3 regions of the Collimonas sp. PA-H2 genome follow, and region 3 is predicted to be linked to each of the others. Evidence: predicted binding sites of a transcription regulator. Region 3 holds the regulator's gene; each other region holds the start of a gene.
The links. The regulator sigma-54, encoded in region 3, starts transcription at its own class of promoters, with help from an activator protein. The targets are predictions, from matches to a motif close to TGGCANGNAANCTGCTTT.
Positions count from the first base shown of each region.

Region 1: a site for sigma-54 is predicted at 6,694-6,711, ahead of glnA (type I glutamate--ammonia ligase). Genes of this name have one in related genera too.
Region 2: a site for sigma-54 is predicted at 6,140-6,157, ahead of prpB (methylisocitrate lyase). Genes of this name have one in related genera too.

Region 1 covers NZ_PDBX01000001.1:1,245,229-1,255,771, reverse strand. Annotated here, with positions in the region: gene BCF11_RS05700 (ABC transporter permease) at 1-284, shown strand, start outside; gene BCF11_RS05695 (transporter substrate-binding domain-containing protein) at 304-1,125, shown strand; gene BCF11_RS05690 (branched-chain amino acid ABC transporter substrate-binding protein) at 1,398-2,504, shown strand; gene lhpH (trans-3-hydroxy-L-proline dehydratase) at 2,610-3,620, shown strand; gene BCF11_RS05680 (delta(1)-pyrroline-2-carboxylate reductase family protein) at 3,733-4,650, shown strand; gene BCF11_RS05675 (hypothetical protein) at 4,669-4,908, opposite strand; gene BCF11_RS05670 (DoxX family protein) at 4,918-5,148, opposite strand; gene BCF11_RS05665 (GNAT family N-acetyltransferase) at 5,299-5,793, shown strand; gene BCF11_RS05660 (rhodanese-like domain-containing protein) at 5,980-6,444, opposite strand; gene glnA (type I glutamate--ammonia ligase) at 6,871-8,286, shown strand; gene BCF11_RS05650 (DUF3450 domain-containing protein) at 8,489-9,007, shown strand; gene glnL (nitrogen regulation protein NR(II)) at 9,293-10,375, shown strand; gene ntrC (nitrogen regulation protein NR(I)) at 10,457-10,543, shown strand, end outside.
Region 2 covers NZ_PDBX01000001.1:937,773-948,315, forward strand. Annotated here, with positions in the region: gene prpF (2-methylaconitate cis-trans isomerase PrpF) at 1-804, opposite strand, end outside; gene acnD (Fe/S-dependent 2-methylisocitrate dehydratase AcnD) at 1,156-3,750, opposite strand; gene prpC (2-methylcitrate synthase) at 3,958-5,121, opposite strand; gene prpB (methylisocitrate lyase) at 5,165-6,052, opposite strand; gene prpR (propionate catabolism operon regulatory protein PrpR) at 6,339-7,979, shown strand; gene BCF11_RS04260 (GFA family protein) at 8,001-8,405, shown strand; gene BCF11_RS04265 (M20/M25/M40 family metallo-hydrolase) at 8,966-10,207, opposite strand.
Region 3 covers NZ_PDBX01000001.1:2,872,837-2,883,379, reverse strand. Annotated here, with positions in the region: gene BCF11_RS13125 (cation:proton antiporter) at 100-2,124, opposite strand; gene BCF11_RS13120 (SIS domain-containing protein) at 2,264-3,295, shown strand; gene BCF11_RS13115 (HAD family hydrolase) at 3,295-3,897, shown strand; gene lptC (LPS export ABC transporter periplasmic protein LptC) at 3,894-4,499, shown strand; gene lptA (lipopolysaccharide transport periplasmic protein LptA) at 4,555-5,097, shown strand; gene lptB (LPS export ABC transporter ATP-binding protein) at 5,094-5,840, shown strand; gene BCF11_RS13095 (RNA polymerase factor sigma-54) at 5,950-7,428, shown strand; gene hpf (ribosome hibernation-promoting factor, HPF/YfiA family) at 7,598-7,948, shown strand; gene BCF11_RS13085 (DUF4197 domain-containing protein) at 8,102-8,791, opposite strand; gene BCF11_RS13080 (deoxyguanosinetriphosphate triphosphohydrolase) at 8,884-10,029, opposite strand; gene aroKB (bifunctional shikimate kinase/3-dehydroquinate synthase AroKB) at 10,026-10,543, opposite strand, start outside.

The sequences.
Region 1 (10,543 bases), 1.6 Mb from region 3:
GGGTAATGGGCGCAACGCGCTGGGACATGTTGAAGCGGGTGTACCTGCCGGCGGTCATGCCGGAGCTGATCACCGGCGCCCAGCTGGCGTTCGGCAATGCCTGGCGCGCGCTGATTTCGGCCGAGATGCTGATCGGTTTCGGCAAGGGCCTGGGGCGCACCCTGGCTTATGCAGGTGAAACCGCCGACATGGTCGGCGTCATGACCAACATCCTGGCGGCGCTGATCGACCAGTTCATCCTGGAAAACCTGAAGCATCGCGTGTTGCGCTATCAGTACGTCTGACGGTGTCTGGCTGATTTCCATGAAAGCTCTGTCGTGCTTCTGCTCTCGTGCCGCTCTCTTCCTGCTGCTGGCTTGCGTCTTGCATGCCGGCGCCGGCGCGGCGAGCTTGCCGCAGATCAGGCAGCGCGGCACATTGCTGGTCGGCGTCAGCCATGTGCCGCCGCCATACGTTGCCGGCGCCAAGTACCGCACCCAGGAAAGTTTTGACCAGACCGTGGCGGCGGACCTGGCGCGGCGGCTCGGCGTGCGCCTGCAGACGGTCGCGCTGACGGCGCAAAACCGCCGCCAGGCGCTGGCGCAAGGGCAGGTCGACTTGTTGCTGCTGAACCTGCCGGATGCCGAGGCCGTTGCTTTGCGCGCCAGCGCCAGCCTGTCGCCGACCGCCTACCAGGCCGGTCCCAAACTGATCATGCGCAACGACACCGACATCAAGCGCCTGGCGCAACTCAAAGGGCGCAGCGTCTGCCTGGCGCAAGGCAGCGCCTATGCCGGAACCATGGCGGCCAATTACGCTGCGCGGGAAAAAATCTACCCGGCGCCAGCCGATGCCTTGCTGGCGCTGCGGACCGGCGCCTGCGATGCTGCGGTACATGACGACGCCGTCCTCAACGGTATGCTGGCGCTGCCTGAGTGGAAAAAATTTTCGGCCAGTTTGCCGCTCAAGGCTATGCCGGTGCGGCTGACCTTTGCGGTGCGGCAGGAAGATGATGAGCTGCGTGCCTATCTGCAACGGCTCAACCGGGAGTGGGGCAGCAGCTACTGGCCGGCGCAGCAAAAAAAATGGATCAACGACGTCGCCTTCGAAGTCTACCTGGACCAGAACGTCCCCGATTGCCACTGAATTTCATTCAGCTGGCACTTCTCTGCATGCAGCCGATTTATTTCCTATTGCCCTGGATAGCAACTAAAATCCAAGATAGATCGCGTCTTTTTTCCATCGAATCTACGGAGAAGCCGTCGCATAAAAGAATTTAATGTGGCGGCGTCCCTGCTAGGATTCGATCTGCAAGAGCCGTCCCCGGACTCCCACGCCTAACGATGGGTGCCGTTATTAAAAAAACATTATATTAAAGACAGACGAAAGGAAAAGCCATGTACGCACGGACCAAATTGATGATGGTTATGTTGGCAGCATTCCCAGCGCTCGCAATGGCGCAGGAGACACAGGTAGTAAAGATCGGCTTTAGCAGCCCGCTGACCGGCCCTCAGGCATCGGCCGGCCGCGACAACCAAGGCGGTCTGGCCATGGCGATCGACAAGCTGAATAGCCAGGGCATGGTTATCGGCGGCAAGAAAATCAAGTTTGAAGCGCAAATGGAGGATGACCAGGCCGATCCGCGTGCCGGCGTCGCCGTAGCGCAAAAGCTGGTTGACATGGGCGTCAAGGCGGTGGTCGGTCCGTATAATTCCGGGGTGACGATTCCTGCGTCGCGCGTGTATAACGATGCCGGCATCGTCATGGGCACTGTCGCCTCCAATCCGAAAGTGACTCTGCAAGGCTTCCACTCGGTGTTCCGCGTGGCTGCCAGCGACAGCCAGCTGGGCGGCAAGATGGCGCTGTATGCGGCCAAGGAACTGAAGGTCAAGACAGTCTCAATCATCGACGACCGTACTGCCTACGGCCAGGGCCTGGCGGAAGAGTTCTCGAAGGTCGCCAAGGCGAACGGCATCAAGGTGCTGGGCAACGATTTCACCAACGACAAGGCGACCGACTTCACCGCTATCCTGACCTCCATCAAGGCCAAGAAGCCGGATGCGATTTTCTTCGGCGGCTACTCGCCACAGGGCGGTCCTATGATGCGTCAGATGAAACAGCTGGGCGTAGACGTCAAGTTCCTGGGCGGCGATGGCATTTGCGCACCGGAAATGGGCCGCCTGGGCGGCGATGCGATTACCGACCAGGTGTACTGCACCCAGGGCGGCGCCTTGCTGGACAAGCTGGCTTCCGGCAAGACTTTCGCAGCGGATTACCAGAAGCGTTACAGCCGTCCTGCGGAAACCTATGCAGCCTCGTTCTACGACGGCATGATGCTGATCGCCCAGGCGATGAAAGACGCCAACTCGGTCGATCCTAAGCAATACGCCGCGGCGCTGGAAAAGATCCACTACAAGGGCGTTGCCGGCGTATATGAGTTCGACGCCAACCACGACCTCAAGCAGTCGCCAGTGACGGTGTACCGCTTCAAGGCTGGCGCACCAGAAGCGCTGACCAGCTACTAAGTACTACCGGGGCCGGCCGCGCTAAGCGTAGCCGGCCTTTTTTCTGAGGCTGCCGCATCGTGTCGCCGGCCATGCAGTTCTTTCTCGTTTCTCCAAAAAATTCCCATGCTAAGTTACACACGCACCATCCATACGGTCGACGCGCACACCGGCGGTGAGCCGCTGCGCATCGTGATTTCCGGCTTGCCGTCGGTGCCCGGCAAGACCATCCTGGAACGCCGCAGCTGGCTCAGGGCGCAGCGCGACGACCTGCGCCAGTTCCTGATGAACGAGCCGCGCGGCCACGCCGACATGTACGGCGCCTACCTGCTGCCGCCGGTGACCGAGGCCGCGGATTTCGGCGTGATTTTCATCCATAACGAAGGCTATAGCGACATGTGCGGCCACGGCATCATCGCGCTGGGCAAGGTGCTGGTCGAACTGAATCATGTCGAGCGCACGGTGCCGTTGACACGCATCGGCTTCGACACGCCGGCCGGCTTCATCGAAGCCCAGGTCGAGTGGGACGGCCAGCGTGCCGGCGCCGTCACCTTCCGCAACGTGCCGGCCTTCATCTATCAGCGCGATGTCGAAGTCGAGACGCCGAGTTTCGGCAAGGTCAGCGGCGACATCGTGTTCGGCGGCGCCTTTTATTACTACATGAATGGCGACCAGGCCGGCGTCAAGATCAAGCCGGAGCAGGTGCGCCAGCTGATACAGCTGGGCGCGGAAACCAAGCAGGCGGTCAAGGATAAGGTGAAAATCCAGCATCCGCAGGAGCCGGGCCTGGATACTCTGTACGGCACCATCATCGACGGCGCGCCGAACGATACGGCGGCGGACCAGGCCAACGTCTGCATCTTTGCCGACCGCGAAGTGGACCGCTCGCCTACCGGCACCGGTACTTCCGGCCGCGCCGCGCAGCTGTTCCTGCGGCAGAAGCTGGCCCTGAATCAGACGCTGGTGAATGAAAGCATCGTCGGCAGCTGCTTCCGCGTGCGCGTGACGGCAACCGCCAAGGTGGGCGGCTTCGACGCCGCCATTACCGAAGTCACCGGCAATGCGCATATCATGGGTTTCAACCAATGGGTGCTGGAAGACAGCGATCCGTTCCCGCAAGGTTTTTTCTTGCGTTAATATTTTTCTTCGCAGCTCAAGCGTTTTCTCTGATCAGTTGAGGACAGAGTAATTCGCCACGCTGCGGTGGCTCTTAAACCCTATCCGGGCGACTCTGTCCCACAAAAAATAAATGAAAATTTTTGACGCCGAACAGACCGCCGCTGCACTTCCTTATGCTGAACTGGTGCCGGCGCTGGTCAAGGTTGCGCAGCAGCTGCGCGAGGGCAGGATCAATGCGCCCGAGCGCATGGTGGTGGAAATCGACAAGGCCAGCGTGCTGTTGTGCATGCCGGCGGTCGCCGCCGACATCGGCATGACCAAGCTGATCACGGTGCACGCCAACAATGCCCAGCATCACTTGCCGGCGATCCAGGGCGAGGTGGTGGTGTTCGACGCCGCCAGCGGCCGTCGCCTGGCGCTGCTGCATGGGCCTACCGTCACCGCGCGCCGTACGGCGGCGGTTAGCCTGCTCGGCATCGAGGCTCTGCTGCCGCGCAAGCCGCAGTCCGCGCTGTTGATCGGCACCGGCGTCCAGGCCATCGCCCATGCCGACGGCCTGGTTGATTATTTTGGCGTCAGCGAATTCTGGGTATCGGCCCGCGACCTGGCCAAGACCCAGGCTTTTTGTGATCTCCTGCAGCGGCGTCATCCGCAGATCAAGATCGCTCCGTTGGCCGCTGTGGCGCTGGCCAGCGAGCTGCCGCATACCGACCTGGTGATTGCCCTGACCACCTCGCGTACGGCGGTGATCCCGCCGCATATCGCGGCGGATACGCTGGCGATAGGCGTCGGCGCATTCAAGCCGGACATGGTGGAATTCCCGGCCGAGCTTTTGCATAGCCGCACCATAGTGGTCGACTGCCTGGCCGGCGCCAAGCATGAAGCCGGCGACCTGATACAGGCGCAGATCGACTGGAGCAAGGTGCGCGAGTTGCCTGACGTTCTGGCGCACGGCTTCGTCCAGCAAGCGCAGCTGCCGGTGTATAAAACGGTAGGCCAGGCCGCCTGGGACCTGGCTGCGGCGCGGGTAGCGATTGCCTCTTTGTGATCCGTCCGGTTTCGGGTTTTATAGAAAACGCTGCAAGGCCGGCCAGCGTTTTGTCATGAGCTGGTCAGCCCCAAGGCGGCCGGCGCCGGCGCACCATATCCAGAACAGCAGCAAGCCGTAGAGCACTTCGGGCAGGTAGAGAAACCAGTCGTACCAGTCGAGCGGGCCAAGGCCGGCGGGGATCTTGTGGATGCCGTCGGTGAACGTTGCGACGCTGACGATCGCCAGCAGGATCAGTGCACTCGGCCTGGTCAGCAAGCCCAGGCTCTATAGGGCGCCGAATACAAACTCAAGCAGGGCGACGAACACCGCATTGAATTCCGGGAAGGGAATGCCGGCATGCTGCATGGTGTCGAGCATGGCGGCCTGGTTGGCCGGCACGAACAGTTTGTTGTAGCCGGAAATCGAGAAAAACAGCCCGACGTTAACGCGTGCAAACAGCAGCGGCAGCCAGTGCAGGGACTGGCGCATTTGGGTGAGGCGATCAATTACAATCATGCGTTTTCCGGTGATAAGACATTGATGACTGTGCAGGCTGCCACTGTCGCTGAGCGATAGTAGACTGTCATCAGCTGCGATTAGTTGCAGGCGCCGGACGCGCCGTCGCCGATGGCCGGCGGCGCACGACACAACACTAAGGAGATGAATTTGATTCGCGACGCCACAGCCGCCGATTGCATGAGCCTGACCGCCTTGTCGATACAAGTCTGGCTGCACACCTACGCAACGGAAGGCGTCAGCGATGACCTTGCGCGCGAAGTGCTGTCGACCTTTACGCCCGCCTATTTCCACGACCTTATTGGCGATCCCGACTACCGTCTGTTCGTCGACGTCGACGAAGAAAATGTGCTGGGCTACATCCTGCTCGATCTGGACTCGCCCTGCGCGGCTGAAAATTACGGTGGCGTCGAGGTCGACACACTCTATGTACAGGAACACTTTCACGGCCGCGGCATCGGCCGCGCGCTGCTGGACCACGCTATACAGAACGCCGGCGCGCGACTGTGGCTGACGGCGTGGGCCGGCAATGCCCGGGCACTGGGTTTCTACAAGGCCTACGGTTTCGCCGACATCGGCATGACCTGGCACGAGTTTGAAGAGCAGAAGTACGAGAACCGCATCCTGGCCTTGCAAGCATCTTAGGCCGACTCCATTGCGTAAGGCAATCTCTCATAACGCCGTCATCCCCGCGAACGCGGGGATCCATTTTTATTGCCATAGTCAGTAATTTGGATTCCCGCGTTCGCGGAAATGACTGGGCCGCATAGGCGGCGTCGCCTAGACCGGGGGGCGTAGCCTGGGGGCGCCAATGTCGGAATAGGGTTGTCGCTAAGCACCCATCCAGGGCAAGCCGGCCTTGCACCAGCCGTTGACGTTCTTGCGATGGCCGTTATTGTCCTTGTCACCCTCGAAGCCTTCCAGGATATTGAAGCAGTTGCTGTAGCCATGTTCGGTCGCCAGCTTGGCCGCATGTTGCGAACGCACGCCGGAGCGGCACAGGAACAGCAGCGGTGTGCCCTTTTCCGCGATCTGCGCCAGTTGCGCCAGGAAATCCGGATTTTGCACACCGCCCGGATACTGCGACCATTGCACCGCTGCATGCTGCGCGTTCTGGATCGCGACACGGCCGACCCAGTCGCGCTCGGCATTGGTGCGCACATCCACCAGGATCGTGGCGGGTTCCGCTTCCAGCAAGGCGAAAGCCTCGCCCGGCGTCACCGCGCCGGCGTAGGGGAGTTGCTCATTCTGGCCGCGCTGCCTGGCGGTGGTGAGGAGTTCGCTGCTGGTGGCCATGATGTTTCTCCTGAAATTGTGGGTTTATCAAGTATTCGATTTAATTACTATCTGTTTGCACCAAAATCGAACAAAATAACAACACATCGCAATATTTGCACAAAAATAGTGCTGTTGCGAGGCCTCGCACCGATGTGGTGACTTGTCTTTGTCGCAACGATACGGCCAAGTGGCCTCAAAAGCGATGAATTCAGCCTTCCGGACAAGCAAATTACAATACCGACTATGGGCCGTTTCGTGAAAGGATGGTGGCATGGATTCTGCTATCATCCTGCCTGAGTTCTGGTCGTACCGAGTTGCTGTCCGGTCATAGTTTCTCACTACCTGTTCATGATGTTACTGCGACGCTGAGTTTGCGCGCAACAGATCCTGGACCGGTGCGCACAATTCAATTCGCAATATTTTCATATTCCTTAGGAGATTCACATGGCAATGACGGCCGCAGAAGTCTTGAAAATGGCAAAAGACAACGAAGTCAAATTCGTTGATTTTCGCTTCGCTGACACCAAAGGCAAGGAACAGCACGTAACTGTCCCGGTCTCTCATTTCGATATCGACAAATTCGAATCGGGTCATGCATTCGACGGTTCTTCTATTGCTGGCTGGAAGGGTATTGAAGCTTCCGACATGTTGCTGATGCCGGATCCTAATACAGCGAACATCGATCCGTTCATGGAAGAAACCACATTGTTCATGCAATGTGACGTCATCGAGCCATCCGACGGCAAGGGCTACGACCGCGACCCGCGTTCGATCGCCAAGCGCGCCGAAGCCTACCTGAAATCGTCCGGCCTGGGCGACACCGCCTACTTCGGTCCAGAACCAGAATTCTTCATTTTCGACGACGTCCGCTGGGGCGCCGACATGTCGGGCTGCTTCGTCAAGATCGGTTCCGAAGAAGCATCGTGGAGCACCGGCGCCAAGCTCGAAGGCGGCAACACCGGCCATCGTCCAACCGTCAAGGGCGGTTATTTCCCAGTACCACCGGTCGACAGTTTCCAGGACATGCGTTCGGAAATGTGCCTGATCCTGGAATCGCTGGGCATCCCGGTTGAAGTGCATCACCACGAAGTGGCCGGCGCTGGCCAGAACGAAATCGGCACCAAGTTCTCGACCCTGGTTGAGCGCGCTGACTGGACCCAGAACCTGAAATACGTAGTCTGGAACGTGGCCCACACCTACGGCAAGACAGCGACTTTCATGCCTAAGCCTATCGTTGGCGACAACGGTTCCGGCATGCACGTGCACCAATCGGTATGGAAAGACGGCAAGAACCTGTTCGCTGGCGACGGCTATGCCGGCCTGTCCGAATTCGCGCTGTTCTACATCGGCGGCATCATCAAGCACGCCAAGGCGCTGAACGCGATCACCAACCCAGGCACCAACTCGTACAAGCGCCTGGTGCCAGGCTATGAAGCACCGGTCAAGCTGGCTTACTCGGCACGTAACCGTTCGGCTTCGATCCGTATCCCGCATGTGGCGAATCCAAAGGGCCGCCGCATCGAAACCCGTTTCCCGGATCCGCTGGCTAACCCGTACCTGTGCTTTGCAGCCTTGCTGATGGCAGGTCTGGACGGCGTGCAGAACAAGATCCATCCAGGCGAAGCAGCATCGAAGGACTTGTACCATCTGCCGCCGGAAGAAGACAAACTGATCCCTACCGTTTGCGCTTCGCTGGAAGAAGCACTGGAAGCGCTGGACAAGGATCGCGAGTTCCTGACCCGCGGCGGCGTATTCAGCGACAGCATGATCGATGCTTACCTGGATCTGAAGATGCAAGAAGTTCAACGCTACCGCATGACGACTCACCCGATCGAATTTGACATGTACTATTCGGTATAAGTCGATACGTAAATCCTGATGGCCGGTCTTGCGCATTGCAGGGCTGGCCGGCAAGATAAAAAGGACAGGAGATTTTTCCTGTCCTTTTTTTATGTGCTTGCTTTTTCCATATTCCCGTCATAAGTAATAATATGTAGGATGGTTTGTCATTGGAAGTTTCTTGACATAAACTAGCGACTCCATTGAATTGCGAAGAATAACTATGAAGCGTCTCATGTTGCGTTTTTCCCCGGGATTCCTGCTGCTGGCAGCCGTCAGCATGCTTGGCAGTGTCGCTCATGCCCAAAGCGAAGTGTTTCTGTGCGTAGACCAGAACGGCGTCAAGGAGTACAAGAATACCGGCGACACCAAGGGCTGCAAGCGCGTCAGCCTGCCGCCGCTGACGGTGACTTCGTCTGGCGGCGGCAGCAAGCCGGCGCCGCGCGAAGGCACCGCCAGCAAGCCGGCGGCATCGACTCCGACCGATTTCCCGAAAGTGGACAACGGCACACAAAAGGCGCGCGACAACGATCGCCGCCAGATCTTGCAGGATGAGTTGAGGAGTGAGCAACAGCGCCTGGAAAATCTCAAGAAAGACTACAACGACGGCACGCCTGAGCGCCAGGGCAACGAGAAGAACTACGCCAAGTACCAGGACCGCGTGGCTTCGATGAAGGAAGATATCTCGCGCAGCGAGAAAAACATCGACGCGCTCAACCGGGAACTGACGAATCTCAAGTAATTCTGACGCATGGTATCAACCTTGCTTAATGCATAAGGCCGCAATTGCGGCCTTTATTTTTGCCTATCCGGCTTAAGATAGAGCAGGGCTGGAATGCACCACATTGTGGCAATCCGGCATATTACAGACCGACATCGCTTACAAAGCTTGTTATGCTCGGAAAATGCACCATTTCAATCACCAGGATACTTCCCATGACAGCAGCGCAATGCGCCTTGCTGCCTGCAGCCTCGTTGCTTGCACGCGGCGCCAGTCGGAACCAGGTCTTTTCATGAGGATGCCCGGATGCCAATAAAAACCGCCGAACGTAACGTGCTCGCCAGCCTGGATCTGTTGGCTTCGGCCGTGCTGGTGCTGGATCCGCATGCGCGCTTGGTGTTTGCCAACGCCGCCGCGGAAAACATGCTGGAGAGTTCCTGCCGCTTGCTGAAGCAGCAAACCTTGTCTGACCTGTTCCTTAATCCCGAGCAGCTGCTGGCGATTTTCCGGCAGGCGCTGGAACACCAGTTCGATGATTCGCGCCAGGACCTGATCCTGGAGCGGGTGGGGCGCGAACCGCTGTGGGTCGACACGATCGTCACTGCGCTCGACAATCCCGAGATGCCGGTGCTGATCGAGCTGCGCGAGAACGTGCAGCAGCTCAAGCTGGAGCGCGAAGAGCGCCTGATCGACCAGAGCCAGGTCAACAAGGAGCTGGTGCGCAACCTGGCGCATGAAATCAAGAATCCGCTGGGCGGCATCCGCGGCGCGGCGCAGCTGCTGGAGCTGGAGTTGCCGGAGCGTCACGTCAAGGAGCTGCGCGAGTACACCCAGGTCATCATCAAGGAAGCGGACCGCCTGCAGACCCTGGTGGACCGCCTGCTGGCGCCGCACCGGCTGGCGCAGATCGTCGGCGATGTCGACATCCATGAAGTGTGCGAACGGGTGCGCAGCCTGATCGTCGCCGAGTTTCCCAGCGGGCTTGCCATCAAGCGCGATTACGACCTGTCGATCCCGGAGTTTCGCGGCGACAAGGAACAGCTGATACAAGCCATCCTGAATATCGCCCACAACGCCGCGCAAGCCTTGAGCGAACGCATCAAGGCCGGCGACGCCGAGCTGATTTTCCAGAGCCGGGTAGTGCGCCAGGTGACGCTGGCCAAGGTGCGTTACCGGCTGGCACTAGACTTGCATATCATCGACAATGGACCCGGCATTCCGGCCGAGATCCAGGAACGCATTTTCTATCCGCTGGTATCGGGACGCGACGGCGGCAGCGGCTTGGGCTTGACGCTGGCGCAGACCTTTGTGCAGCAGCACATGGGCGTTATCGAATGCGAAAGTCGGCCGGGATGCACGGATTTCAGAATTCTTATACCACTGCCTTGAAGTCTGTTTTTATCGCCATGATGGCGAGAACGAGCGGCTTATATCCGGTAAGTGTTTAGCGTGGCATATAGAGAAAAAATCATGAAACCAATCTGGATTGTTGACGACGACGAATCGATACGATGGGTGCTGGAAAAAGCGCTGGCCCGCGAGAATCTGACGACCAAG
Region 2 (10,543 bases), 1.9 Mb from region 3:
ATCCAGCTGCTTGATGAGGCCCATGCGCAGCGCTCCATGCGCGCGTATCGTCTCGAATTTTTTCAGCGCCGCGGCATCGCCGTTGATGGCGTCCTGCAGCTCGGCGCCGCTGTAGCCGAGCGCTTCGGCATTGACGAAGATGGTCGGGATGCCGGCATTGATCATGGTGACCTTGAGCGTGCCGACTCCCGGAACTTCGAGCTCGTCAACCAGATTCCCGGTGGGGAACATGGATCCGCCTGCGCCGTCTTCGTCGGCGGCCGGGTCCATGAACTCAAGCTGCACTTCCGCTGCGGCAAAGGTGACGCCGTCGAGCTCGAAGTCGCCGGTTTCCTGCACCGCCCCATTAGTGATGGGCACATGCGCGATGATGGTCTTGCCGATATTGGCCTGCCAGATGCGTATGGTTGCCATGCCGTCTTGCGGAATGCGGCTGGCGTCCACCAGGCCGCTGGCGATGGCGAAGGAGCCGACCGCGGCGGACAGGTTGCCGCAGTTGCCGCTCCAGTCGACAAATGCCTTGTCGATGGCGACCTGGCCGAACAGGTAATCGACATCGTGATCCGGTTTGCTGCTCTTGGACAGGATGACCGTCTTGCTGGTGCTTGAGGTGGCGCCACCCATGCCGTCAATCTGCTTGCCGTAAGGGTCGGGGCTGCCGATGACGCGCAACAGCAGCGCATCGCGCGCGGGGCCGGGCGTCTGCGCTGCTGCGGGCAGGTCCTGCAGGCGGAAGAACACGCCTTTGCTGGTGCCGCCACGCATGTAGGTGGCGGCGATCCTGATCTGGGGTGCGTGGGTCATTTCATGCTTTCCTGTTGAGAGTTTCATCATTCATGACATAGTCGCAGAAAATGGGCAGAGTCATTTGGGATCCGAGTCATCTGGGGTCAGGAGTCATCTGGGGTCAGAGTCGACTTTCGCGGCGCTTTATCGCGAAACTCGACTCTGACCCCACATGACGGATTCGGAGAAAGAAAAAGCGCATTCATGGTTTTTCTTTCTAACGACGCGGCATGTACTCCGTGGCCCGCTAAGTGGGGTCAGAGTGAAGTTTCTGCAAAAAACGCGCAGAACTACACCCTGACCCCAGTTAGCTGCGTGTGCAAGACGCAACGAAAAACCGGGTTACGGTTTTGATCGGCAGCCGCCTTGTCAGGCCGCCGTCGACGATTCCAGGAAGTCCTGGGCGAAACGCTGCAGCACACCGCCGGCTTCGTAGATCGACACTTCTTCCGCCGTATCGAGACGGCAAGTCACGGGCACTTCCACGCGCTCACCGTTCTTGCGGTTGATGACCAGCGTCAACGTGGTGCGCGGCGTACGCTCGCCCAGCACGTCAAAGGTTTCACTGCCGTCGATCTGCAAGCTGATGCGGTTGACGCCGGGCTTGAACTCCAGCGGCAGCACGCCCATGCCGACCAGGTTGGTGCGGTGGATGCGCTCGAAGCCTTCCGCCGCGATGGCTTCCACGCCGGCCAGGCGCACGCCCTTGGCGGCCCAGTCACGGGACGATCCCTGGCCGTAGTCGGCGCCGGCAATCACGATCAGCGGCTGCTTGCGCTCCATGTAGGTTTCGATGGCTTCCCACATGCGGGTGACCTTCCCTTCCGGCTCGACGCGGGTCAGCGAACCTGCTTTCACCTTGCCGTTTTCCAGTACCATTTCGTTTTTCAGGGTCGGGTTGGCGAAGGTGGCGCGCTGGGCGGTCAGGTGATCGCCGCGGTGGGTGGCGTAGGAATTGAAGTCCTCTTCCGGCAAGCCCATCTTGGCCAGGTACTCTCCCGCTGCGCTATCGAGCATGATGGCGTTCGACGGCGACAAATGGTCGGTGGTGATGTTGTCGCCCAACACCGCCAGCGGCCGCATGCCCGTCATGGTGCGGGCGCCGGCCAGCGCGCCTTCCCAGTAAGGCGGACGGCGAATGTAGGTGGTCTGCGGGCGCCAGTCGTACAGCGGGCTGACCTTCTCGCCGTCATCGGCGACCACCGCGAACATCGGTTCGTAGACCTTGCGGAACAGTTCCGGCTTGACGCTGGCAGCGACGATGGCGTCGATTTCTTCATCGGACGGCCAGATATCTTTCAAGGTCACCGCATGACCGGCAGCGTCGATGCCGAGGATGTCTTTTTCGATGTCGAAACGGATGGTGCCGGCAATCGCGTAAGCTACCACCAGAGGCGGCGAAGCCAGGAAGGCTTGCTTGGCGTAAGGATGGATGCGGCCGTCGAAATTGCGGTTGCCGGACAGGACGGCGGTGGCGTACAGATCGCGCTCCACCACTTCCTTCTGGATGACCGGATCGAGCGCGCCGCTCATGCCGTTGCAGGTGGTGCAGGCAAATGCGACGACGCCGAAGCCCAGGGTTTCCAGTTCCGGCAGCAGGCCGGCGGCTTCCAGGTACAGCGCGACAGTCTTCGAACCTGGCGCCAGCGAGCTCTTTACCCATGGCTTACGCAGCAGGCCGCGGGCATTCGCATTGCGCGCCAGCAGGCCGGCGGCGATCATGTTGCGCGGGTTGTTGGTGTTGGTGCAGCTGGTGATGGCGGCGATGATCACGGCGCCGTCCGGCATCAGTCCCGGTTCGTTCTCTACCTTGCCGCTGATGCCGCGCGCCGCCAGTTCGGAGGTCGGCACGCGGTTGTGCGGATTGGACGGTCCGGCGATGTTGCGCACCACGGAAGACAGGTCGAAGCTGAGGATGCGTTCATACTCGGCGTTCCGCAGGCTGTCGGCCCACAGGCCGGCTTGCTTGGCGTAGTTTTCCACCAGCAAGACCTGCGCCTCGTCGCGGCCAGTGAGCCTGAGGTATTTGATGGTCTGCTCATCGATGTAGAACATGGCTGCGGTCGAGCCGAACTCCGGCGCCATGTTGGAAATGGTGGCGCGGTCGCCCAGCGTCAGGTGCGAGGCGCCCTCGCCGTAGAATTCGAGATAGGAAGACACCACCTTTTGTGCACGCAGGAACTCGGTCAGCGCCAACACTATGTCGGTTGCCGTGATGCCCGGCCGCGGCTTGCCGCTCAGCTCGACGCCGATGATGTCCGGCAGCCGCATCCAGGAGGCGCGGCCCAACATCACGCTTTCGGCTTCAAGGCCGCCGACGCCGATGGCGAGCACGCCCAGCGCATCCACCATCGGCGTGTGGCTGTCGGTGCCGACCAGGGTATCCGGGAAGGCCACGCCGTCTTTCACCTGGATCACCGGCGACATGCGCTCAAGGTTGATCTGGTGCAGGATGCCGTTGCCTGGCGGGATGACGTCGACGTTCTTGAACGCCTTCTTGGTCCAGTTGATGAAATCGAAACGGTCTTCGTTACGGCGGTCTTCGATGGCGCGGTTCTTGTCGAAGGCGTCGGCGTCGAAGCCGCCACATTCGACTGCCAGCGAATGGTCCACCACCAGCTGGGTCGGCACCACCGGGTTGACCAGCGCCGGGTCGCCGCCTTGCAAAGCAATGGCGTCGCGCAGGCCGGCGAGGTCGACCAGCGCAGTCTGGCCGAGGATGTCATGGCACACCACGCGCGCCGGGAACCACGGGAAATCGAGATCGCGTTTGCGCTCGATGAATTGCTTGAGCGAAGCGCTCAGGGTCGCCGGTTCGCAGCGGCGCACCAGGTTCTCGGCCAGCACGCGCGAGGTGTACGGCAGTTTGTCGTAAGCGCCAGGCTGGATCGCATCGACCGCGGCCCGCGTGTCGAAGAAATCCAGCTGGGTGCCGGGTAGAGGTTTGCGGTTTGCTGTGTTCATGGCTCAGTCGGGAAAGGAAGCATCATCTGGTTACATCTAGGCGACCCCAGGCTACGCGCCCCGGCCTCGTCGGCCACGTCTGGGCGACCCCGTCATTCCCGCGAACGCGGGAATCCAAATTGCTGGCGATGGCAGGAAAATGGATCCCCCGCGTTCGCGGGGATGACCGGGGCGCGTAGCCGGAGTCGCCTAAACGGGTTTTTAGCGCTAGCGCTTGGCGATCGGCACAAACGCCAGGTTGTCCGGGCCGACATAATTGGCCGACGGCCGGATGATCTTGTTGTCGATGCGCTGCTCGATCACGTGCGCGGCCCAGCCGGAGGTGCGGGAAATCACGAACAGCGGCGTAAACATCGCCGTCGGCACACCCATCATGTGGTACGACACGGCGGAGAACCAGTCCAGGTTGGGGAACATTTTCTTGACTTCCCACATCACGCTTTCCAGCCGTTCGGCGATATCGAACATCGCGGTCGAACCGGCTTCCACCGACAATTTCCGCGCCACTTCCTTGATCACCTTGTTGCGCGGATCGGAGACGGTATACACCGGATGGCCGAAACCGATCACCACCTCCTTGTTCGCGACCCGGTTGCGGATATCGGCTTCCGCTTCATCCGGATTGTCGTAGCGCTTCTGGATTTCAAACGCGGCTTCATTAGCGCCGCCATGTTTCGGACCGCGCAAGGCGCCGATGGCGCCGGTGATGGCGGAGTGGAAATCGGAGCCGGTGCCGGCAATCACCCGGCTGGTAAAGGTCGAGGCATTGAATTCGTGCTCGGCGTACAGGATCAGCGAGACGTGCATCGCTTTTTCCCACGAGGCAGACGGCTTGACGCCATGCAGCAAGTGCAGGAAATGACCGCCGATGGAATCGTCGTCGGTTTCGACTTCGATGCGCTTGCCGTTATGGCTGAAGTGATACCAGTACAGCAGCATGGAGCCGAACGACGCCATCAGGCGGTCGGCGATGTCGCGCGCGCCGGGCGCGTTGTGGTCGTCTTTCTCTGGCAAGGCGCAGCCGAGCACCGAGACGCCGGTGCGCATCACGTCCATCGGGTGCGACGCGGCAGGCAGCGCTTCCAGCGCGGCCTTGACGTTGGCCGGCAAGCCGCGCTGGGCTTTCAGCTTGGTCTTGTAACCCTTCAGTTCGGCGCTGTTCGGCAGCTTGCCGTGCACCAGCAGGTAAGCGATTTCCTCGAACTCGCAAGTATCGGCGATATCCAGGATATCGTAGCCGCGGTAATGCAGGTCGTTGCCGGTTTTACCGACGGAACACAGGGCGGTGTTGCCGGCGGCGACGCCGGACAGGGCGACGGATTTCTTTGGTTTGAAAGCGCTGGTTTGTTCGTTTGCTGAAGCGTCGCTCATTGCGTAATCTCCTGACGGAAAAGAATCGATGTAATGGATTATTTTATTTCTTCTGGGCCGCAAACAGCGCATCCAGGTGTTGCTCGAATTCGTGGTAGTTGATCCGCTCATATAATTCCATGCGGGTCTGCATGGTGTCGAGCACGTTTTTTTGCGTGCCGTCGCGGCGAATCGCGGCATACACGTTTTCCGCCGCCTTGTTCATGGCGCGGAAGGCCGACAGCGGATACAGCACCAGGCCGACATCGGCCGCTTTCAATTCGTCCACCGTGAACAGCGGCGTGGCGCCAAATTCGGTGATGTTGGCCAGGACGGGCACCTTGACGGCGGCGGCAAATTGCTTATACATCGCCAGCTCCGTGATGGCTTCCGGGAAGATCATGTCGGCGCCTGCCTCAACGCAGGCGATTGCGCGTTCCAGCGCCGATTCCAGCCCTTCGACCGCAAGCGCGTCGGTGCGCGCCATGATCACGAAATTGTCGTCGGTGCGGGCATCGACCGCGGCCTTGATGCGGTCGACCATTTCCTGCTTGCTGACGATTTCCTTGTTGGGGCGATGGCCGCAGCGCTTGGCGCCGACCTGGTCTTCGATGTGGATCGCCGCGGCGCCGAACTTGATCATGGACTTGACGGTGCGCGCCACATTGAAGGCGCTGGCGCCAAAACCGGTGTCGACATCGACCAGCAAAGGCAGGTCGCAGACATCGGTGATGCGGCGCACATCGGTCAGCACGTCGTCCAGGTTGGAGATGCCGAGGTCGGGCAGGCCGAGCGAACCGGCGGCGACGCCGCCGCCGGACAGGTAGATCGCCTTGAAGCCGGCGCGCTTGGCCAGCAAGGCGTGGTTGGCGTTGATCGCGCCGATCACCTGCAGCGGCGACTCTTCCTGCACCGCCTTGCGAAAGGCCGCGCCTGCGGAATATGAACTCATGTCTTCTCCTGATAAAAATTGCACACTACGGGCACACCGTTGGCGTGCTGTTTCATGCAGCTTGCTGCACGGGGACTTTTCTACTATAGAGCAATCAGCGTGCCAAACCAGGCCGGAACCAGGGGCGGACCATGAGGAAAATAGAAATAACAAAATGAAATCAATAACTTAGAAAATTAAATAGTAATAAATCAAATTCACTTTACGCTTTATAAAACAATAGAAATGTTTCATCCTGTGTTACATTTATCCAAATTGAAACACATGCGTTAAACGCATTTGAAACATGCCACCCTCTTCCCCTGCCCGCCGCGATGGCGGCAACGCCAGCGACCCTGGCCAGAAACCGGTGATCTGGACCGTCTCGGTGTCGCGCCTGTCCGACCTGTTCCGCGACATCACGCTGGAATACGACGACCGCGCGACGATAGAACCGATCGAGCTGGGCTTCGACGAAGCCGCGCGCCATATCCGCGAACGGATGGAAAGCGAGCGCTGCGACGCGGTGATCGCAGCCGGCTCCAACGGCGCCTACCTGAAAAGCCGGCTATCGGTGCCGGTGGTGATCGCCAAGGCCAGCGGTTTCGACGTGCTGCAGGCCCTGGCGCGCGCGCGCAAGATCACGCCCGACATCGGCATCATCACCTATCAATCGACCATGCCGGCGCTCAAGGAATTCCGGGATGCATTCGGCTTCAATATCCTGCAGCGCGACTACGCCACCGAAGAAGATGCACGGGCGCAAATCAATGAACTCAAGGCCAGCGGCGTCAAGGCGATTGTCGGCGCCGGCCTGATCACCGACCTGGCCGAGGAAGCCGGGCTGGCGGCGGTCTTCGTCTATTCCGCTGCATCGATCCGCCAGGCCTTCGACGATGCCCTGGAAATCGCCCGCCTGACCCAGCTGGAAGCCAACCGCGGCCGCGCCAGCGCGCCGCTGGCCGATACCCTGCGCGCCAAGCACGGCATCAACGATTTGCGCGGCGACTCGCCAGCGATGGAAACCCTGCGCCAGTCCATCGTGCTGTACGCAAAATCGCAGGCAACCGTGCTGATCCGGGGTGAAACCGGCACTGGCAAGGAGCTGGTGGCGCAAGCGATCCACCGCGAAAATCCGCGCGCCCTCAGCGGCAACAAACCGTTCGTCGCGGTCAACTGCGGCGCGATCGCGGAATCGCTGCTGGAGTCGGAGCTGTTCGGTTACGAAGAAGGTGCATTCACCGGCTCGCGCCGTGGCGGCCATGCCGGCCTGTTTGAAGCAGCGCACCGCGGTACGCTGTTCCTGGATGAAATCGGCGAAATGCCGCTGGCGCTGCAAACCCGTTTGCTGCGGGTGCTGGAAGAACGCGAAGTGGTGCGGGTTGGCGGCACGCGGCCGATTGCGGTCGAGGTGCGCATCATCAGCGCCACCCATTGCGACCTCGAGCAGCGCATCCGTGAAGGCCGTTTCCGCGCCGACCTGTTTTATCGCCTGGCCGTGCTGCGCCTGACGCTGGCGCCGCTGCGCCAACGCCCGCAAGACCTGATCGCGCTGGCCGAGTGGTACCTGAAAAAGGCGCTGGCCGCGCTGGGCGCCCGCCCACATCCGAACCTGCATGCCGAAATCATGGCCTGCGCGCCCCTGCTTAGCGCCTACGCCTGGCCCGGCAACGCGCGCGAAGTACGCAACATGATGGACAGGCTGGCGCTGTTCCTGGCGGCCGAACCGCTGCAGGCGCTGTCGCCCGCCTTCATCGCCAGCATCGCGCCGGAATTCGCCCAGGCGGCAGCAACGCCGGCCGTAGCAACAACAGCAACAGACGCCGCAGCGCAAGCCGCGGAAAACATCGCCCAAGTGCTGGCCCGTTTCGACGGCAACCGGGCAGCTGCCGCCAGGCACCTCGGCATCAGCCGCACCACGTTGTGGCGTAAAATCAAGGATCAATGAAAACCATCCATCGAGACGCCCATGCCCACGCGAACAGCCTCTTGCACTTGTGGTCAGCTAAGCATTGAAGTCCAAGGTGCGCCTAGCGGCGTCGGGCTCTGCCACTGCCTTGCTTGTCAACAAAGAACCGGCAGCGTCTTCGCCGCCCTGGCCGGCTTTGCCGCTCCCTACAAGGTCACCGGTTCAGCTACCGAGTATGTCCGTAGCGGCGACCAAGGGGCCAGGTTCATTTTCCGATTCTGTCCGGTCTGCGGCACCAACCTGTTCCACACAGAAGAAGGGGTAGCCGGGCGCGTAAGCGTCGCCGTCGGCGCGTTTGCCGACCCTGGCTTTCCGGCGCCTCGGCTGTCCATCTACGATTGCCGCAGACATCCGTGGGTTCAGCTGCCGCCTGGCGTAGTCGCTTTCAAGAAGGATCCTCCGTAATATCCAGCCCTGGCATGCGGCGGCCAGCCTATTCAGAATTTCATGAAACAGGACAAGCCGTCATCTTAAAAATCGATGTCGTAGGGTGGGCACTCCGTGCCCACGCATTGCTGCGGATATTTGCGACCCGAGTTGCGCGTCCGCGTGGGTACGGAGTGCCCACGCGGACCTGGCGGGGCGCGGAGCCCGAGGCGCGTGTGTCCGGAACGCGAATGTTTGCAGTACTTAAATTACGATAAATCACCGGTAGGGTGGGCACTCCGTGCCCACGCGGACGTGGCGGGGCGCGGAGCCCGGGACGTGCAGTCCGGGAAGTGAATATTCGCAGTACTGCGTGGGCACGGAGTGCCCACCCTACGGATGATTTGTCGTAGTTTAAGAAAATATCAATAATACGAAAGCGATTCAAGCCGCACCAGCTCGACGTGCAACTCGCGTCTCAATATGAATCTGTGGGACGCAGAATGGATCTCATTGAATTGCTCGATGTTCCATATTGTCATGGTGGAGGCGGCGGACGTCGAAGCCGCCGCCATTTATCCCTTTGGCCACTTCGGGTCTTATTTGGGCTTGCCCAGATCCATAAGCATGCGGGTCAGCAAATAAAAGCGCGGCACAATGCTGTCGATCTCGGCATATTCGTCCGGCGTATGGATGCCGCCGCCGACAATCCCGAAGCCATCCAGCGTCGGGATCCCGACGCCAGCCGAGAGGCTAGAATCCGCAGCGCCGCCGCTGCCCTCAAGCGTCAGCTTTTTACCCAACTCGCCATAAATGGCCTGTGCCTTGGCGGCCAGCGCCTCCGATTGCGGATTGGCCGGCATCGGTGGAAAACCGCGGGTCAAATGCGTGCTTACCTGCGTATCAGGAATCAGTTTTTTCTGCGACACCTTGATCATGTCTTTTTCGACGCGGTCGAATTCTTCGGGCACCGCGACGCGCACATCGCCGAAGGCGGTCGCATGATCCGGGATGACGTTGGTCGAGCCCCCAGCGTTTATCACTGTGAAGTTGACGGTAGTCTGTTTTTCGCGATCGCCGAGCTGGCCGAGCTGCAATATCTGGTGTGCGGCTTCCATCGCCGCATTACGGCCGCTGTCGGGCGCCACGCCGGCGTGCGCAGCCTTGCCGATGACCTCGACCTGCGCCGTGCCGCTGCCTTTTCGCCATACCACCAAACCGTCGGCCGGCCGCCCCGGTTCAAGGTTCAGCACAACATCGTGCTGCTTGGCGATTTTTTCGATCAGTGCGCGTGAGCCGGTCGAGCCGGTCTCTTCGTTAGAGTTGAGTAATAAGGTAATCTGGGCATAGTCTTTAAAATCCAGTTCCTGCAGGATTTTTAACGCATACAGGCCAGCGACCACGCCGCCTTTGTCATCCATGACGCCTGGGCCATAGGCCCTGTTGCCCTTGACATAAAACGGTTTGGCTACGGCGGCACCGCGTTTGAAAACAGTGTCCATATGCGCCATCAGCAAAATTTTTCCTTTGCCGCTGCCACTGAATGTCGCTACGACGTTATTGCCAAGCGCCGGTGCAGCCGGATAGGTTTCAACGCGCGCCCCGATCTTTTTTAGTTCCTCGATCACTATCCCGCCGACCTGGCTCAATCCCTGCTCGTCGCCGGTGCCCGAGTCAATATTTACTAAACGTTCCAGCAACTTCAAGGCTTCGCCCTTATATTTCTCGGCTGTTTCATAAACCTGCTTGTCTGGCGCAGCAATAGAGGATGGCGTGGTGAAACCAAGAACAATACCTAAACCCAGGCTCGATATGAATGCGGATCGTGCAAGAAAAAACATTATTGTGATCTCCCGTTTAAATTAAGATTAAATTCCAGAGGAATACAGGATATCGCCCCGAGCTGCTGCATTTAGTTAAATAAATCTTGTTTTGACTAATACCAGGACTCTGCAAGCGCATCCCGATTGCCGGCACACATCACACAGAATACGATAACTTGGCGGTCCTTGATCAAAACAGCGTTCTCTCTGTGCTTTTGGAGCGACTTGTTAAGTAATTTCATCCAATAACTGAATCGAACGCCAACCCAAATCAGCAGATATCATGCCAGCCAAAGAGGCTATTTTGATTGGTGATGATTGAGCTTTCCCTGAAATTTCGTCTTCCACAGGTGA
Region 3 (10,543 bases):
CAAAGGCGATCCGCAGGCCGCCATCTTCGTTGTCTCGCAGGAAATATCCGCTCCTAATCTCAACGCTTAATCTCAGCCCTCACAGCCGCACGGATTATTTCAAAGATCTTCATCGCTGTGCTGGCTGGCGCTGCTCCACGCTTGCAGCAAACGCCCCTCGGCGCGCGAGATCGCCTCGGCGGCGCCGCGCAAGACCACAATGTCTCCTACCTGCAACACAGCCTCCGGCGTGATGGCGATGCCGCTGCGGCCGCGCCGCAAAGCGGTGATTTCAGCCCCCATTTCCGGCAGCCCCAGCCAGGCCAGGCTGCGGCCGATGGCCCTGGCGCCCTCCGGCAGCGCCACCGTATGCAGGCGCACCTGCAAATGATCCGCCGCGTCAGGGGCGTCATCGACGCCATGGAAGAATCCGCGCAGGGCGGCGTAGCGCTCATCACGCGAGGCCTGCACCCGGTGCACCACGCGCCGCAGCGGCACGCCCAGCATGACCAGCGCGTGCGAAGCCAGCATCAGGCTGCCTTCCATGGCTTCCGGCACCACTTCGGTGGCGCCGGCGGCGCGCAGCTTGTCGAGATCGGTGTCGTCATAGCTACGGACGATCACCGGCAGGCTCGGCGCCAGTTCGCTGACGTGATGCAATACTTTCAAGGCTGACGGCGTGCTAGCGTAAGTGATGACCAGGGCGGCGGCGCGGTGCACCCCGGCCGCCACCAGGCTTTCGCGGCGCGAAGCATCGCCGTAGGAAACGTGGGCGCCGGCGGCGCGCGCATCGCGCACCCGGTCCGGGTCGAGATCGAGGGCGTGATAGCCGATGCCTTCTTCTTCCAGCAGCTTGGCCAAGCTTTGGCCGCTGCGGCCGAAACCGGCGATGATCACGTGTTTCTTGGTTGACATGGTGCGGGTGGCGATCTGCGTCAGCGCCAGCGACTGCATCATCCATTCATTGGCCGACAGCTTCATCACGATGGCGTCGGACTTGGCCAGGATGAAAGGCGCGGCCAGCATCGACAGCACCATCGACGCCAGGATCAGTTGCACCAGCAAGGGATCGACCAGTTGCAGGCCGCCGGCCTGGTTCAGCAGCACGAAGCCGAACTCGCCGGCCTGCGCCAGCGCCAGCCCGGTGCGCAGGGCCACCCCGGTAGAGGAGCGGAAAATCTTGGCGAGGCCGGCGATCAGGGCGAACTTGAGGAATACCGGACCGATCAGCAGCAGCAACACCAGCCACCAGTGCTCGAACACCAGGCGCAGGTTGAGCAGCATGCCGATGGTGATGAAGAACAGGCCCAGCAGCACATCGCGGAACGACTTGATGTCCTCTTCCACCTGGTGCTTGTATTCGGTTTCCGAGATCAGCATGCCGGCGATGAAGGCGCCCAGCGCCAGCGACAGCCCGGCGCGTTCGGTAATCCAGGCGGCGGCCAGGGTGATCAGCAGCAGGTTCAGCATGAACAGTTCCTGCGAACGGCGCCGCACCACGATCTGGAACCAGCGCCGCATCAGCTTCTGGCCGAAAAACAGCAGCAGGGCCAGCACCAGCAGCGCCTTGGCGCTGGCCCAGGCCAGCGTGGCCAGCAGGTTGCCGCTGTGCTCGGCCAGCGCCGGCACCACGATCAGCAAGGGCACCAGCGCCAGGTCCTGGAACAGCAGGATGCCGATGATGCGGCGCCCATGCTCGCTCTCCAGCTCCATTCTTTCCGTCAGCAGCTTGGAGACGATGGCGGTGGACGACATGGTCAGCGCTCCGCCCAGGGCGAACGCCGCCTGCCAGCTGATATTGGTGTATTGCGGCAGGATCAGCGCCATCATCCAGCTGAACAGCATGGTGGCGCCGATGGTCAGCAGCACCTGCGCCATGCCGAGGCCGAACACGATATGGCGCATCGCCGTCAGTTTCGGCAAGGAAAATTCGAGGCCGATCGAAAACATCAGGAACACCACGCCGAATTCCGCCAGTGCATGGGTGGTGGCGTTGTCTTCGGCAAAACCGAGCGCGTGCGGGCCGATCAGGATCCCCACCACCAGATAGCCCAGCATGGGCGGCAGGTGGAAACTACGGAACGCCACCACGCCTAATACCGCCGAGCCCAGCAGCAAAATTGTCAGTTCAAGTCCTGAAAGCATGCGCGCCTAAAAATTAGATTAACTCAATACCAACATTATGTTGCAGCAACGCCAAATGCGGATAGGCTGAACACAGATTAATTGAAGCGGATCTAGACTGGCAAGTTTTTTGCTTTGGGATTTCGTTTATACTTTCGGGATGACTCTACCCGATGCCCCAAATTCGCCCAAAACCTTGTCCGCAGCCTTCGATGCCGGACGTGCGCTGGAACTTGCCCGCAGCACCCTGCAAATCGAAGCCGATGCCATCAATGCATTGAAAAACCGGATTTCCGATTCCCCTGATGATCCTTTCGCCAAGGCGATCGCCTTGCTGCTCGGCTGCAGCGGCCGGGTGGTGGTCTCCGGCATAGGAAAATCCGGCCATATCGCGCGCAAGATCGCCGCCACGCTGTCTTCCACCGGCACGCCTGCCCTGTTCATCCATCCGGCCGAAGCGGCCCATGGCGACCTTGGCATGGTGACTGAGCACGATGCCTTCATCGCCATTTCCAATTCCGGCGAAACCGCCGAGCTGATGGCGATCGTACCTATCATCAAACGCATGGGCGCCACCCTGATCGCCATGACCGGCAAACCGGAGTCGGCGCTGGCGCAACTCGCCAATGTGCACCTGGACGTCGCCGTGGCCCAGGAAGCCTGTCCCTTGAACCTGGCGCCGACCGCCAGCACCACCGCCACCCTGGCCATGGGCGACGCCCTGGCGGTGGCGCTGCTGGACGCACGCGGCTTCCGCGAAGAAGATTTTGCCCGCTCGCATCCGGGCGGCGCGCTGGGACGGCGCCTGCTGACCCACGTGCGCGACGTCATGCGCAGCGGCGAGGCGATTCCGGCGGTGACGGCGGATATCTCGCTGTCGGTGGCGCTGCTGGAAATCACGCGCAAGGGCATCGCCATGACGGCGGTGGTGGATGACAACTTCCATGTCGTCGGTGTGTTTACCGACGGCGACCTGCGGCGCCTGATCGAACAGGTGCAGGATTTCACCAAGCTGAAGATCGCCGACGTGATGCATGCCAATCCGCACACCATAGGCCCTGAGCAGCTGGCAGTCGATGCTGTGCAGATGATGGAAGAATTCCGCATCAACCAGCTGCTGGTGACCGACGCCAGCGGTGAACTGGTCGGCGCACTGCATATCCATGACCTGACCCGCGCCAAGGTGATCTGATGACGGCCACCACGACGCGCAGCGGCGCCGACGTCACTGCCGATACCCTGAGTGCCGATGCGAGAGCGCGCGCCGCGCGGGTGCGCCTGATGATTTTCGATGTCGACGGCATCCTGACCGACGGCGGCCTGCTGTACGGCGCCGACGGCGAACAGCTGAAGCGCTTCAATGCGCTGGACGGCCACGGCATCAAGCAGTTGCAGCAAAGCGGCGTCGCCACCGCTATCATCAGCGCACGGCAGTCGGCCATCGTCAGCCGCCGCGCCGGCGACCTCGGCATCGCCCATGTGCAGCAAGGCGTGCACGACAAATACGCGGCATTCATCAAGCTGCTGGAACAGCTGCAGCTGAGCGCCGCCGATTGCGGCTTCATCGGCGACGATGTGATCGACCTGCCTATCCTGTCGCAGACCGGTTTTGCGGTCAGCGTGCCGAACGGCCATCGCGACGTCCGTTCACGTGTGCATTACGTGACGCAAGCCAGCGGCGGCCATGGCGCGGCGCGCGAAATCTGCGACCTGATCATGCAAGTGCAGAATACTTACGACGCTACGCTGGCGACCTATCTGCGCAGCAACCAGACGGGCGAAACCCAGGCATGAAAAATCTCCGCACCACTTACCGCTTTCGCTTCATGCTGCTGCTGGTATTGTTCATCGTGCTGGCCTTGGGCAGCTTCTGGCTGCTGCAGGTCATGCACAAGAATACCGAAGACCTGCTGCCGAAGCCGGCGCGCACCCAGCCGGATTACTATGTCGAGCATTTCAACTATGTGCAGATGGCGCCCAACGGCCAGCCGCGCTACAACATCTCGGGCGACCTGCTGACCCACAATCCGGTCAACGATTCCTTCGATGTGCAAAAGCCGGTGATCCACAGCCTGGACAAGGAAAAGCCGCCGATGAACCTGGTCGCCAACCGCGCCATGATTGAAGACAACAACAGCAAGGTGCATCTGTACGAGAATGTCAACGCCGACCGGCCAAAGACGCCGCTGGCCGACAACTTCCACCTGAAATCCGAATATCTGCTGCTGCTGCCCGACGACGACATCATGGAATCCGACAAGCCGGTGGAAATCACCCTGGGGCTGTCGACCTTGAACGGCACCGGCATGCATTTCAATAACTCCACACGCGAACTGAAGCTGTTCAGCAAGGTGAGCGGCGTCTTGCGCAGCGCGCCGCGTGCGGCGGCAAAATAAGCGGATCAGCAAGACAATTTATGCGCAGGCCTCTATCCATTACCCAGGATTTTTCATGAAACGAATATTTTTTCTCTCTCTGCTGCTGCTTGGCGCCATCGGCGTCGCTCACGCAGAAAAAGCCGATTCCGAGAAGCCGACCCTGATCGACTCCGACACCCTCACCTATGACGACGTCAAGCAGGTCAACGTCGCTACCGGCAATGTGGTCCTGACCCGCGGCACGCTGATCATGAAGGCCGACCGCGTGGTGGTGACCACCGATCCGTCCGGCTACCAGTTCGCCACCTTGTATGCGGCGCCGGGCAAGCTGGCCACTTTCAAGCAAAAGCGCGACGGCGGCCCGGACCTGTGGATCGACGGCCACGCCGAACGCATCGAATACGACGGCAAGACCGAAATCACCAAGCTGTTTTCCAAGGCCCAGATGCGCCGCCTGCAAGGCGACAAACCGACCGACGAAGTCAACGGCGAGTTCATTTCCTACGACAGCCGCACTGAATTCTATTCCGTCAACAACACCGTCAACGGCGTCAGCCAGCCTGGCGCCGGCCGCATCCGCGCCGTCATCCAGCCACGGCCAAAGGCGGCGCCATGAGCGCCCCTAGCACGCTGATCGCCAAGGGCCTGCAAAAAAGCTACGGCGCGCGCCAGGTGGTGCATGACGTCTCGCTCGAAGTGCGCTGCGGCGAAGTGGTCGGCTTGCTGGGTCCGAACGGCGCCGGCAAGACCACCTCGTTCTACATGATCGTCGGCCTGGTGCCTTCGGACGGCGGCGAAATCGACCTAGACGGCGTCGACATTTCGCGCCTGCCTATCCATCGCCGCGCGGTGCTGGGCCTGTCCTACCTGCCGCAGGAAGCATCGGTATTCCGCAAGCTGACGGTGGAAGACAATATCCGCGCCGTGCTGGAACTGCAACGTCCCAACGGCAAGGCGCTCGGCAAGGCCGAGATCGATGAGCAGCTGCACAAGCTGCTGCACGAGCTGCAGATTGAAAAGCTGCGCGAGAGCCAGGCCCTGTCGCTCTCGGGCGGCGAACGGCGGCGCGTCGAGATCGCCCGCGCGCTCGCCACCAATCCGCGCTTCGTGCTGCTGGATGAGCCGTTCGCCGGGATCGATCCGATTGCCGTGATCGAGATCCAGCGCATCGTCCGCTTCCTCAAGGAACGCGGCATCGGCGTCCTGATCACCGATCACAATGTGCGCGAAACGCTGGGCATCTGCGACCGCGCCTACATCATCAACCAGGGCAGCGTGCTGGCCAGCGGCAGTCCGGACGACATCATCGCCGACGAGTCGGTGCGGCGGGTCTATCTGGGTGAGCATTTCCGCATGTAGTTTCACGGTGTGAGAACGATGTAAATGCAGGCAGATTAATTCGCCTTGCCAGCGCGGTACTTAAACTCCGTACAACAAATAACAGAAGTGAATTGTCCGCACGGAAGCCATGAAACAATCACTCCAGCTACGCACCTCTCAACATCTTGCGCTGACTCCTCAGCTGCAGCAGTCGATCCGTCTGCTGCAGCTTTCCACGCTTGAGTTGCATCAGGAACTGGAACAGATCCTGTCGGACAACCCGATGCTGGAGCGGGTCGACGATCCGCTTGATAATTCGGTGCGGCTGCTGGCGGACGGCGCCATCAGCGGCACTGCGTCGACCATGGAAGCGCCGGCCGGCGACAGCGAAGTGAGCAGCTCGCCGACCGAGAGCGAAGCCAGCGCCGAAGCGCCGGCGGCTGAAAGCAGCACTGACAATGCCGACAGCGAATGGAGTTTCGACGACATCTCGCGCAGCGCGAAAACCTCGGACGATGAAGATGCGCGGCCGCAGCTGGAGGCGCATGAAACGACGCTGCGCGAACATCTGTTGCAGCAGATGCGCGAAGCCATGCACGACTTGCGCGACCGCGCGCTGGTCGAGCTGATGATCGATGCGCTGGACGATAACGGCTATCTGGAAGAGTCGCTGGAAGAAATCCTGGAGCGTCTGCCGGCCGAGCTGGAGATCGCCGTCGAAGAATTGTCGATGGCGCTGAAGATGGTGCAGAGCTTCGATCCGGCAGGAGTCGGCGCGCGCAACGCGCCGGAATGCCTGGCCTTGCAGATCAAGCGTTTTGTCAAAGTGCCATTCGTCACGCGCCGCCTGGCCTTGGCGATTGTGCAAGATCACCTGGCGCTGTTTGCGCAGCGCGATTTCAATAAAATCAAGAAAGCCCTGGATTGCGACGACGAGGACCTGCGCGAAGCGCAAGCCGTCATCAAGCAGTGCAATCCCCACCCCGGCGCACCGTTCGCCGCCAACGCCTCCGACTATGTGGTGCCGGACGTGATCGTCAGGCGCAGCAAACAAGGCTGGCAGGTGATGCTGAACAATGACGTCATGCCAAGACTCAGGGTAAATGTCTTATATGCCAACATCCTGAAGCAGAGCAAGGGCGATGGCGCACTCACTTCGCAGCTGCAGGAAGCCAAGTGGCTGATCAAGAATATGCGGCAGCGCTTCGACACCATTTTGCGCGTCGCACAAGCGATCGTCGAACGCCAGCGGAACTTTTTTTCCCATGGCGCGGTCGCCATGCGGCCGCTTGTGTTGCGCGAAATAGCTGATACACTGGGTCTACACGAGAGTACTATTTCACGTGTAACCACTCAGAAATACATGCTCACTCCCCACGGGATGTTTGAACTGAAGTATTTCTTCGGCAGCCATGTTGCTACTGAGGCAGGTGGAGAGGCTTCCTCAACAGCAATCAGGGCACTCATTAAGCAACTCATAGGAGCGGAAGATTCAAGAAACCCTTTCTCTGACAGCAAGATTGCCGACATGCTTGCGGAACAAGGTATGGTGGTAGCCCGCCGCACCGTCGCAAAATATCGCGAAGCACTAAAAATTCCGTCTGTTAATCTGCGCAAGGCCTTGTAGTTTTTTCTGGTTTGATTGTTAAGCTTACCCTTGCTATGTTCGGACATTACGGCTGTTTGTTATTTAGCGACTCTTGCCAGAACAGTCCCAGTCTCTTGTAGATTGTTCGCCTAAAGATTCAACGCAGTCTGTTCAGAACCGCCAGCAATATTCTTGATAGGAGCGCTGTATGAACTTCACCATCAGTGGGCATCACCTCGAGGTAACCCCTGCCATTCGCGAATATGTACAAAGCAAACTAGAGCGTATCAAACGCCACTTCGACCAGGTCATCGATATCAGCGTGATCCTGAGCGTCGACAAAATCACTGAAAAAGAAAAGCGCCAGAAAGCGGACATCACGCTGCGCGTAAAGGGAAAAGATCTGCATGCCGAAAGCATTGCCCACGATCTTTATGCCGCCATTGATACCCTGGTCGACAAGCTCGATCGGCAGGTCATCAAGTACAAGGACAAGATGCAGGATCACCAGCACGATGCGATCAAGCACCTGCCGGAAGAACTCCCCGCCACGACCTGAACGGCCGCCAATCCGGGCGCTGCAGCTGACTAGCTGGCGCCGATAGAATGAACAAGGGCGCAGTTAATGCGCCCTTTGTTATTTCCAGCCCGCTTATTTGCAAACTCATTTGCAAATTTATCTGTAAATCATATTATCGTTTTTGCACGACGTTCATTTGAGGGCGCCGAACACCTTGCCGATGATGGCGCTGCCGGCGCCAACCGGATCCTGGCGTATCGCCTTCTCTTCTTCACCGATGATGGTGTACAAGCCGTCCAGTGCACGTTGCGTGACATAACCTTCCACCGTCGACTGCTGCGCCGGCACCATGCCGGTCTTGCCGACCTGCCCCATGACCGCGTTATATTGCGCCGACAAGCCGTTGCGGTCGGTCACGCCTTTGACGATAGGCAGGAATTTCTGGCCCAGCTGCGCCGATGTCTTTTGCTTGAAGAAATCGGTCACCGAGGTGTCGCCGCCGGTCAGGATATTCTTGGCATCGGTCACCGACATCGATTTGACCGCATTCAGCAGCAAAGGCTTGGCCAGCGGCACCGCCTGTTCCGCGGCGTGGTTCATCGACACCACCAGGTCATCCAGCTTCTGGCCCTGGCCAGTCATGCGCAAGATCGGCATGGCTTTATCCAGCACGCTGGGCAAGCCGATCTTGACCTTGTCGTTATTCAGGAAACCATTCTCGACGCCCAGCTTGGACACCGCCACATCCGCGCCTTTTTGCAGGGCGGCTTTGAGGCCGCTGCTGGCATCCTGGTTGCTGAGGTCGCCCAACGACAGGGCCAGCGCCGCCGACGCTGTCAGCGCCAGGCTCAATGTGATTGCTGTTTGATATAGAGGCCGCATGATGGTCCTTGAAAAAATTAAATGGATAAGCCAAAGTCTAACCCAATTTGTTGCAAACAAATCAAGAAAGAAAAATACCTGCCGGGCAGAGTCTACAGATGTCCTTCATCCACCAGGAACAGGCGCCGGTGCTCGCGGATCGCATAACGGTCGGTCATGCCGGCGATATAGTCGGCAATCGCGCGCGCCTGCTGCTGTTCCGATTCCCGCTGAGCAAGCTGATAGTCGGGCGGCAACAAGGATGGCTCGGCGCTGAAGCAGGCATACAGTTCAGCGACGATGCGGCGTGCCTTGGCCGTCATGCGGTTGACCAGGTAGTGGCGATACAGGTTTTCGCGCAGGAAGCGTTTCAGCAAGGCGGCTTGCTGAGCCATGCCGTCGGAGAAGGCAATCAGCGGCGGCGCATTGCGGACATCGTCGACCGTCTGCAGCCCGGCATCCAGGATGCGCTGCTGCGAAGTCTGGATCAGGTCGGTAATCAAGGCATTGATCATGCGCCGGATGGTCTCATTGATCGCCCTGCGCCCGCCCAGGCCCGGGAACAACTGCTCGACCTGGCGGCTGTGCTGCGCATAGAAATCGATCTGGTTCATCTGCTCCAGGGTCAGCAGGCCGGAACGCAAGCCGTCGTCGATATCGTGATTGTTGTAGGCGATCTCGTCGGCCAGGTTGGCGACCTGCGCTTCCAGCGTCGGCTGCTTGCGCTGGATGAAGCGCTGGCCGATATCGCCCAGTTTCCTGGCATTGGCCAGCGAACAATGCTTGAGGATCCCCTCGCGCGTCTCGAACATCAGGTTCAAGCCGTCAAACGCGCCGTAGCGCTGCTCCAGCTTGTCGACCACCCGCAGGCTCTGCAGATTGTGTTCGAAGCCGCCATGGACCTCCATGCAGTCATTCAAGGCATCCTGGCCGGCGTGGCCGAACGGCGTATGGCCGAGATCGTGGGCCAGCGAGATGGCTTCCACCAGATCTTCGTTCAATTGCAGGTTGCGCGCGATCGAGCGGGCGATTTGCGCGACTTCGATGCTGTGCGTCAGGCGCGTGCGGAACAGGTCGCCCTCGTGGTTGACGAACACCTGGGTCTTGTATTCCAGCCGGCGGAAGGCAGTGCAATGGATGATGCGGTCGCGGTCGCGCTGGAATTCAGTACGCGAGCCGGGCGACTCCTCTTCAAACAAACGTCCTCGCGATTGCGCAGAATGTGCGGCATAGGGAGCGAGAGACGTTTCGTGGTTCATTGCGGCAGGTCTCCGGAGGCAAGTTGCTGAAGCGTCGCCAGCAGCGCCTCTTGCGGTGCGGTGGCGATCAGGTGGCCGCCCAGCGGTTTCATCAGGATGAACTTGATCTGGCCATCTTCGTTTTTCTTATCGATCTGCATCAGCTCCAGCCAGCGCTGGGCGCCGAGGTTGGGCGCCTCGGTCGGCAGGCCGGCGGCGCGCACCAGCGCGCACACGCGTTCCTTGTCGATGGCCGTGATGTGGCCGAGCCGATGCGACAAGTCAGCCGCCATCACCATGCCGCAACCGACCGCTTCGCCGTGCAGCCACTTGCCGTAGCCGAGGCCGGACTCGATCGCGTGGCCGAAGGTATGGCCGAAATTCAAGATGGCGCGCAAACCGCCTTCGCGCTCATCCTGGCGCACGACGTCGGCTTTCAGCTCGCAGGAACGGCGGATCGCGTAGGCCAGCGCAGCGTTATCGCGCGCCATCAGCTTATCGATATTGTTTTCGATCCATTTGAAAAATTCAGCGT